One region of the Virgibacillus sp. DJP39 genome, then DNA from elsewhere that is predicted to be linked to it. Evidence: riboswitches for the same ligand, from Rfam matches in the RefSeq annotation. Region 1 holds a riboswitch; each other region holds the start of a gene.
What was found. Region 1 has a riboswitch for thiamine pyrophosphate ahead of ACOI1D_RS06200 (lipoate--protein ligase family protein). Riboswitches for the same ligand answer to the same signal wherever they lie in the genome.
Positions count from the first base shown of each region.

Region 2: linked by a shared signal. The riboswitch ahead of ACOI1D_RS15845 (YkoF family thiamine/hydroxymethylpyrimidine-binding protein) and the one ahead of ACOI1D_RS06200 (lipoate--protein ligase family protein) in region 1 are both predicted to bind thiamine pyrophosphate.
Region 3: linked by a shared signal. The riboswitch ahead of tenA (thiaminase II) and the one ahead of ACOI1D_RS06200 (lipoate--protein ligase family protein) in region 1 are both predicted to bind thiamine pyrophosphate.

Region 1 is NZ_JBMERP010000012.1:450-3,589, reverse strand. It holds gene ACOI1D_RS06205 (S66 family peptidase) at 1-938, opposite strand, end outside; TPP riboswitch at 1,060-1,164, shown strand; gene ACOI1D_RS06200 (lipoate--protein ligase family protein) at 1,384-2,154, shown strand; gene lipA (lipoyl synthase) at 2,158-3,102, shown strand.
Region 2 is NZ_JBMERP010000060.1:5,124-8,263, forward strand. It holds gene ACOI1D_RS15835 (ABC transporter ATP-binding protein) at 1-796, opposite strand, end outside; gene ACOI1D_RS15840 (ECF transporter S component) at 793-1,371, opposite strand; gene ACOI1D_RS15845 (YkoF family thiamine/hydroxymethylpyrimidine-binding protein) at 1,364-1,972, opposite strand; TPP riboswitch at 2,105-2,211, opposite strand; gene ACOI1D_RS15850 (aminoimidazole riboside kinase) at 2,541-3,140, shown strand, end outside.
Region 3 is NZ_JBMERP010000026.1:27,907-31,046, forward strand. It holds gene ACOI1D_RS10490 (ATP-binding cassette domain-containing protein) at 1-408, opposite strand, end outside; gene ACOI1D_RS10495 (GntR family transcriptional regulator) at 405-791, opposite strand; gene tenA (thiaminase II) at 954-1,646, opposite strand; TPP riboswitch at 1,711-1,811, opposite strand; gene thiW (energy coupling factor transporter S component ThiW) at 1,820-2,308, opposite strand; gene thiE (thiamine phosphate synthase) at 2,373-3,017, opposite strand; gene thiM (hydroxyethylthiazole kinase) at 3,004-3,140, opposite strand, start outside.

The DNA.
Region 1 (3,140 bases):
ACTTGTGGTGGAACATGCCCACAGTCGATGTCATAAACTATTGGGACATTCAGTTCGTTCTCCACATCCCTATAAACATCCAGTACATCATAATTTTCAACCGGGTCATTCGCGCTGCTTCTCCCAAACATAATACCAGAGCAATTTTTAAACCACCCTGCTAGTTTCATTTGAAATAGTGTCCTTCTTAAATCTGTTGTATTCAGCTCACAGTTTTCAAAGTACCATAGAATTGGCTCATTACTGATTGTTTCCTCTTGGAACTGTTGTATATCTCCATAAGGAGTACCAATCAAATGTCTAATTACATCTATGCACCCACCTAACAATCTACCTTTTATAAAAGCATATTCACCTGAAAGCGGCTTCCATTTCGTTTGCTCTGTTAAATGAAAGACTTCTGGCGAGGGATTATCATGATCCGATTTTCTTTGGAACTTTTTAGATGAATACTGCTTAATGGAATCCCCTTGTTTTGTTGATAAAACCTTCTCCCACTTGGCTGTTGTTTCATCTGAATACTCTCCGCGTAAATCAACGAAATTAGTACCATGAGCAGTTGCCATGCCTGTTTTTAATGTCGTTGCAAGCAGTAAGACACTCGTGTCAGAATACCCGAGTATCCACTTTTTTTGAAAGGAATTATATTCTAGTTTATCAATTATTTCAATAAGCAGTTCTCCTCCCCAAGGGGGAACTATAAAATCAATCGTTTTATCTTTCATCATACGATTAAATTCCTTTGCTCTTACTTCAGCTGATGCTGACTTTCCCCTAACCTGTGTCCAAACCGTCTCTCCGCACACTACTGGGTAGTCTTTTTCTTCACTACGCTTGCAAGCTTTTTTTAACATGTCATGCAACTCAGGTTCTAGCCCGGATGACGGCGCAGTAACTCCAACTGTACTTCCCTTTGTTAAAAATGGATAAGTAATCATGAGTACTACCTCCTAGATAATTTCACTAAGTATATCGCACACTCCTAGGAAAATACAGCTAGTTTTTTAAATTGCCTTTACTTTCGCTCTTCGCTTTATTAAGATAGACGTAGAAATTAAATATTAACACTAGGGGAGCAATTTACAGCTGAGAAGAACAATAGTGTTCTGACCCTTATACTCGAACTAAGGTAATACTAGCGTGAGGAAGTGTCGTTGACTGTACTGTGTATATTTTTAACCCAAGTATATACACAGAACCGAACAGACTGCACTCCAATAACAAAAGGAATGCAGTTTTTTTATTTGGGTAAAATAATTAGAGGTGCCAGGCACTTTTACCGGTTACTAGTAAAAGTGCCTGGCACCAAGAGGGGGTGTTTGTTTGAGTCATTCTGAAACTTGGGCTTTTATTGATACGGGTTATAGTAGTGCGTCGGTTAATATGGCGTTGGATGAGTTGTTGCTTGATTGGCATAGTGTGGGGGAAATTCCGCCTACTTTGCGATTTTACGGTTGGTCGAAACCTAGTCTTTCTGTGGGGCATTTTCAAAATACTGAACGTTCAATTGATTTTTCCAATGTGAAACGTCATGGTTGTGAATTTGTACGTCGCCTGACTGGTGGCAGTGCTGTGCTGCATGATGATGAGTTGACCTATAGTATTGTCGTTTCAGAAGACAGGGACTATATTCCGACATCCATCCAAGCGGCTTATTATGTTTTGTCAAAAGGAATCTTAGAAGGGTATAAGCAATTAGGAATCCATGCAGATTATGCTACACCTAAGAAAAGTACAGAACGAACGGATGTCTGCTTTGAAAAGCCTGCCTTCTATGAAATGGTCGTTGACGGCAAAAAGATTTCAGGAAATGCGCAAACACGGAAGCAAGGTGTTCTTCTGCAGCATGGATCTATTCCAATGAGTATTGATAAAAGTATGTTATTTGATTTATTTATTTTCCCAAACGAGAACATTCGAGCAATGAAGCGTAATGCTTTTTCTAAGAAAGCAATTACAATTAACGAAGTCACCATGAAGAACCATACATACGAGGACCTAAAGGAAGCATTTCTTAAAGGGTTTAAGACTGGACTTAACATGGACTTTGTTCCGCTTAAGCTTACAGAGAGTCAATGGGAAAAAGTTCACGATTTGGCCAGGACTAAATATTCTGTAGAAGAATGGAATTTATATCATCAAAGGAGTGTGTGACGGGTGGCAAAACAAGAAGAATACATACGTAAACCAGAATGGCTTAAAACGAAAATTAATACCAACAAATCCTACACTGGTCTAAAAAAATTAATGCGTGAGAAAAAATTAAATACCGTATGTGAGGAGGCGCGCTGTCCAAATATCCACGAATGCTGGAGTGAGAGAAAAACAGCTACCTTTATGATTCTAGGGGACACGTGTACAAGAGGCTGTCGCTTCTGCGCTGTGAAAACAGGCTTACCGAATGAACTTGACTGGGGCGAAGCTGAACGTGTGGCAGAAACAGTGGGAATCATGGGTCTAAAGCACACTGTAGTAACCGCTGTAGCCCGAGATGACTTGAAGGACGGCGGTGCAGCAGTTTTTGCGCAAACTGTCCGCGCAATACGTAAAGCAAATCCCGGTGGTACAATTGAAATCCTGCCGTCTGATATGAAGGGTGATTACGAGAGCCTGCATACATTGATGGACAGTGAACCTGATATCTTTAACCACAATATTGAAACAGTACGAAGATTGACAAAAAAAGTACGTGCTCGTGCTATGTATGACCGTTCCCTGGAGTTACTAAAACGGGTCAAAGAAATTGCACCTAAGACACCTACAAAATCCAGTATCATGGTTGGGCTAGGTGAAACGAAAGAGGAAATTATGGAAGCAATGGATGACCTTTTGGCACATAATGTAGATATAATGACCATTGGACAATATCTGCAGCCTACTAAAAAACATTTAAAGGTTGAAAAATACTACCATCCAGATGAATTTGCTGAGCTAAAGGAGATAGCACTAAAAAAAGGATTCCAGCATTGTGAATCCGGTCCACTCGTCAGATCTTCCTATCATGCAGATGAACAAGTCAGTCAAACATCAGCACAACGAAGAATTAAGTATATGAAGGAATATGAAGCAACTGAAAAGAAACAGGTAGACTTCACATTCTAACAAAGGCAGGTTTAATGTACTATTTACACATTAAATCA
Region 2 (3,140 bases), on a different contig from region 1:
TTCCTGAATTGCCTCGTTGTAGTGCATATTGGGTAACTTTTGGCAGCCAGATACCTTGCTCTTCCAGGAGCGGTAAAAGACGATTGATACCGGTTCGAAGTGAGCCATCATAGAAGACTTCTCCAGATCTATTAAGTAAAAGACTGCGGTCAAAGAGATCCATCCAACCGTCTAATTGATGTTCAATGACTATCAGAGCAAAGTCATTTTGTTGTTTCAACTTCTGAATGGTTGCAATCAAATCTTTCGTAGCAAGAGGATCTAAATTTGCAGTTGGTTCATCCAGGATTAGTAAACTCGGTTCCATGGCCAAGATGCAGGCTAAAGCCAGCTTTTGTTTTTGACCACCAGAAAGAGATGCGATATCTGATTTCTTATAGGGTGCTAAGTTAACAAGTGAAAGTGCTTTGTCTATTTTATTTTCCATCTCATCATGTGGAACGTGTATATTTTCCAAGCCAAACGCAACCTCGTCTTCTACTGTAAGCATGCAGAACTGTGTTTCTGGATCTTGAAATACAACACCCACATGACGACTTAATTCACCAGGCTTGTATTCCGTTGATTTCTTACCATTGATCATGACATCGCCAGTCATCGTTCCATCTAATTCACGGGGGTACAAACCGTTTAAACAAAAAGTCAACGTACTTTTCCCGCATCCACTTGGACCCAGTAATAGAAGTGTTTCGCCTCTATTTAATTCAAAGCTAACTTTTGATAAGGTATCCTGATCCAACGGAGTGTCAAATCGTAAGGACAGTTGTTGTACACTTAAAATGAAATCTTTCTTCATGCTGCGCGTTTCTTTCTATGTTCTTTTCCTAAAGCGTAGCTGGACAAGACTCCTGTTTGAGCTAAACCATCGCTTAGGGCCTTTCCGAGTAATCCAGCAAGTAACGCACCGCTTATCATGCGTGCAACAAACATACCTATTACATAAGGAGTAGAAAGGGCAGCAAACCCACTTAGGAAGTAGCCATATGCAAAGCTAAATACAGCTGCACCAACACCGGAAGCCATTAACACCCATGTAGAGTAGTTTTTCCACCTGGTCATTGCAAACGCGGATTCAGCACCTAAACCTTGAATCATTCCAGAAATAATTAGCATTGGACCGACCGCGCTGCCAAGCATAACCTCAATCATAGCAGCAATGGTTTCAGACATGAATGCAGCTCCTGGTTTACGAATAATGTAAGCCGCAATAATAGATACGATAAACCAAATTCCAAATATAAGGTCATAACCAATTGGGCCAAAGAACCCTACAAGAATCTTTCCAACAGGGAGAAATGCTAAATACACAACCCCGAATACAACCGCCAGTGCCGACATGACTACAATTTCTTTAAACCGCCAATTATTCATGTTCACCCACTCCTTTAGTCGATGGACTATTTGCTGAGATTGAGACTGTCATTACGGTATGACTTGACCCACCATCCACTGTCGCATTAAAGACCTGTTCTAATCCATCAAAAATTTTGACCGATTCACCGTCCAAGCGGGTAGAATAATGTGCATGCGAAACATCTACATGCTTTTTCATCGCTTCAATCTGTTCCATAATGACATCCATGTAGTTACCACCACCCAATGGATAAAGAGAAAATTTAGCCGCAGCTGGTTGCTTGATATCACTGACCTGAGGGCTGTTTACGGGTATATCATCTTCTGCCATGTAAACATCTCCCGCAGAGTCTCCTGGACACCCTAATGAATAAGTTGCCTCAAATGCAACATGCTCACCGGTCTTTGCTGCTTGAATATAAATGGATTTCGTCACGTCAAAAACATGGGTTAACCTCCCGCGCACAGTTGTCGTAACATCATCCGTATCCATCCAAACCTTAGAAGTATCCACATTCGCAAGAGCTGCCGTAATAATCTCCACAAACCCATCACTCATCGGATGAATAGAAAAACTACACCCAGCAATACCAGAATCCGAACAATTTTGAACTACCATAATAAAAAACTCCTCCTTTTGCGGTGCCTGGCACTACTAGACAGGTGGGGCACCAAATAAATTTCTACGAACAAAAAAACTGCATCCCCGTGGAATGCAGTCTGTTAGTATGTATGAGAAAATAAAGTAATACACGCTTCGACCACACTTCCCCACGCTAGTATTATCTAGTTCGGGTGCAAAGGGTCAGAACAGAACAGTTCTTCTCAGCCGATTAATCAGCTCCCCTAGTGAAAGGTTACTATGCAGTTTTTCTACTTCTATCTTAACGAGTAAGTTTTAAATTGTAAAGAGGATAAAGAAAAGTCTGGTCTCCTCTTGTTAAAATAGGAACCCTGGCATTAGAGTTGTTTACTGTACAGGAAAGTGCTGCAATTTCCTTAATTGTTAGCATTAGTCCCCATAAGCTTTATTCACCTTGATTGTTTTTGTAAAGCATACCATAATAGTACAATACTTCTTCATAATTTTGAATGATGAAACACAGAATATAATTTATTATAAGCAACATAGCAATAGAGTCTTTTCAATTAATAATACTAGTATAACTACCAAGGAGGAAAAATAAATGAAAGACGGAGTTATTTCATTAGGAGAAGCATTAATAGACTTTATTCCAACTGATGGAACAAACGAAACCTACCATAAGCGTGCGGGTGGGGCGCCTGCCAATGTTGCAGTTGGGATAGCGAGACTGGGAGGAAAATCCACATTTCTTGGGAAAATAGGAGATGATGTATTAGGTCGCTTTTTGCAAAAAACGCTTCATGATTATGGCGTGGATGCTAAACGAGTTCAGTTTTCTGCCGAGACGCGCACAGGTGTCGTATTTGTAACGAATGCAGAAGACGGAGAAAGGAGCTTCGACTTCTACATAGATCCGAGCGCTGATCGGTTTCTCGAGGAATCGGAAATTAACGAGTCGGATTTTAACGACAATAAAATTTTACATATTGGTTCGATTTCTTTAATTAGTAGTCCAGCCAAGGAAGCCACTCACTACGCGGTTAAGCTGGCAAAACAGAATGAAATGATTGTCTCTTATGATCCTAACTTGCGCATAGGTTTGTGGGATTCGGAGCAGAATGCGCGTGAAACAATCAGCAGTATGCTGGGCCACGTTGATATATTAAAAATATCGGAAGAAGAATTGGAGTTTATTACCAGA
Region 3 (3,140 bases), on a different contig from region 1:
CGTACTTTTCTTTCCTTTTGACAGACGACTATGGAATTGGTTTGGGTTAAACGAAAAATAATCAAGAAGACGAAAGGCAAGATCTTTATCCCACTTTTCATATAACCTTCCAGCTTCATGCAGTATTTCCAAAAGTGTCAATGAAGTAGGAAGATCCATTTGATCATCAATAAAAATTGTGTTAGCTGAAGTTTTGATATTGTTAAATGGCTGTTCCGAAAACACCTTAATATCACCAGAAGTTTTTCGCCAAAATCCAGCAATTATTTTCAGCAATGTAGTTTTTCCTGCTCCGTTAGCCCCGATAAGCCCTGTAATTTTATTTTCTGTAATAGACATGGATATCCCGTTTAAGGCTATCGTTCTACCGTGTTTTTTAGTTAAATTTGTACATTCAATTATATTCACTCAGTTTCCCCCTTACGTTCATTCATGAAAGACTTGATCATGACAACTAGTTCATCCTCGTTAACATTCAAACGTTCCGCTTCTAACACAATCTCTTTTACTAATCCTTTTAGGTTCTTATCCTTTCTTTTTTTCGTGATAATCTCAATTGCATGATCTGCCACAAACTTGCCCAGTCCACGCTTATTAAAGAGTATGTTCTCATCAGAAAGAATATTTAATCCTTTCGCTGCTGTGGCAGGATTTATCGTATACATTTCTGCAAGTGCATATTGCGAATAAACCTTCTCACCCTTTTCAAACGTTCCATTCAAAATCTCTTCCTCAATCCACTCCGCAATTTGTATATAAATTGGTTTCGTGCTGTCTGTGTTAAGAATCAAGTTTAACCCTCTTCCCATCCAAGTTAGTACATTAGTGTTGTAACTTAGTATATTACCATGTGGAAAATAATGCAAGTTCATAATGGTGCCTGGCACCGCCCGAAAAATGTTAATTAATCATGAAAAAGATGCCTCCCAATTGGGGGCACCCTTTACAAGCCCTTATTCTCCTACTTTTATATATTCTCCAACAGGCCATTTTTCACAAGTGTATGCCATTTCCCAGAAGGACAATTCCAATTGGCAGCTTTTACGAAATGCAGATTTCATCTTTTCTCGTTCCGCTGGGCTGGCTTCAGCGGCTAATCGATCCAATATATTGCGCATTTTTAACGTGGTTTCTGCTACCCGTTCATCTGCATAAAAGGAAATCCACGGAAAAAAAGGATGGTCCTTCCTGGGCTGATATTCTTTCATTAGTTCCTGACCAATTTCTAAATACGTCCATGGACATGGCAAAAGCGCTGCAATCACTTCACCAAGGCTTCCCGTGCAAGCATGATACATCATATGTTTTACATAATGGTCTGCTGTTGGTGGGAGCGGATAGCCTTGTAACTCCTCATATTTAACGCCAATTTGCTCACAAAAATTATTATGGGGATGGATTTCACTATTTAACACAAAGTCGACTTGGTCGTTGAAAAAGCTTATATCTTTCCGGTTTTTTGATTTTGAGATTGCAATCCCATAAATATGGATAAAAGCATTTAAGTATTCATAGTCTGCCTTTATATAGTGTGCAAGTGCCTCTTTTGGCACATCCCCTCTTCCAATCGACTGAACAAAGGAATGATTGAAAATCGCTTCATACACATCTTGATTTTCGTTACGTAATGCTTCAGAAAAAGTCATGTAATACCTCCTAAGGAAATGTGTTTGGAAGCTACTAGAAGAAAGATAAAGTAGATAAATAGAGGATACTTCCTCGCTACTTCCCTGCGCTGGCATTATCCAGATCAGGTTCAAAGGGATCAAGGCGTTTCCTTGTCTCAGCATACTGCACCCCTAGTAGTTCCGAAATTTTCTTATGTGTTATTCAATGGACTTACGTTCTTAACCCTAACCATAACTAAGTAACCAATAATTGCTCCTGAAATACTACTCACCAAAAATGATGGTAAGAATATAAATGCACCAAGTGAGCTACCCATTAGTAGATTTGCATATGGTACCGAAAATAGAGAACCAATTATTCCAGTTCCAACCACTTCTCCCACAACAGCAAATATCTTCCGTTTAAATTTCTTATATAATAATCCCGCTAGAAGCGCACCTATCATACCACCAGGAAAAGCAAGCAACGTTCCAAGCCCTAGCATATTACGAATTAACCCAGTCATAAACGCAATAACCACCGCTGGTCCAGGACCCAGTATTATTGCCGCCATTACATTGATTGCATGCTGAGCAGGGTACGCTTTGGCTATTCCAGCTGGAAACCAAAGTAACTGGGCTCCAATTGTACCAAGAGCAATAAACACCGCCATCGTTGTTAAAAGTCTTGTGCTATACACCTATTCACCTCCTTTAAAGATTTTCTAGTGACCCCATCACCCCCCTTAATATAAACAATCATTATTAGTTGAGCACTCTTGTAGCTAGTTCTAAATCACGCGCTGCTTTTTTATAAGTTCCTCCTTGACTAATTGCCGAAATTACCGATATACCAGTCGCTCCTGCATTGATGATTTCTCCTGCATTCTCTTTTTTAATTCCACCAATCGCTACAATTGGAATGGTTACATTCTTACTGATTTCTATTAATCTTTCTATTCCAATCGGCTTAAGTGCGTCCTCCTTAGTAGACGTTCCATGAATAGGTCCAACTCCAAGATAATCTGCACCTTGTTCTTCTGCCAGGATAGCCTCTTCAACAGTTGACACTGAAACGCCCACATACATACCTTTGGGCAAACGCTCTTTCACCTTTATAATATTTTCGTCCTGCTGGCCAATATGAACCCCATTAGCTCTAAGCTTAATAGCCAACTCAATATCATCATTGACAATGAATGGAACGTTGTTTTCAAGGCAAGTATTTCGCAACTCAATTCCTAACGTTAATTTACCAACCCCGCTTTTTGCATTGAGCCCTTTTTCTCTGTACTGAAAGATTGTAATGCCTCCTTCTATTGCTTGCTGCAGTACATGTGCAGGATTTTCAGAAGTGTTCACACTGCCTAGAATAAAATATAAACGAAGGATCTTTTTATCTAGCATCATTTTTCTTCCCTTCTAAGGTGAAGTTTTGAGTAATAGCCTTTGCCTTCACTTCTTCCTCTGTTAACCCATACAACTCATCCAGAAAGGCTGGCAAAAAGCTTCCAGGTCCAGCGCAATTCTCAT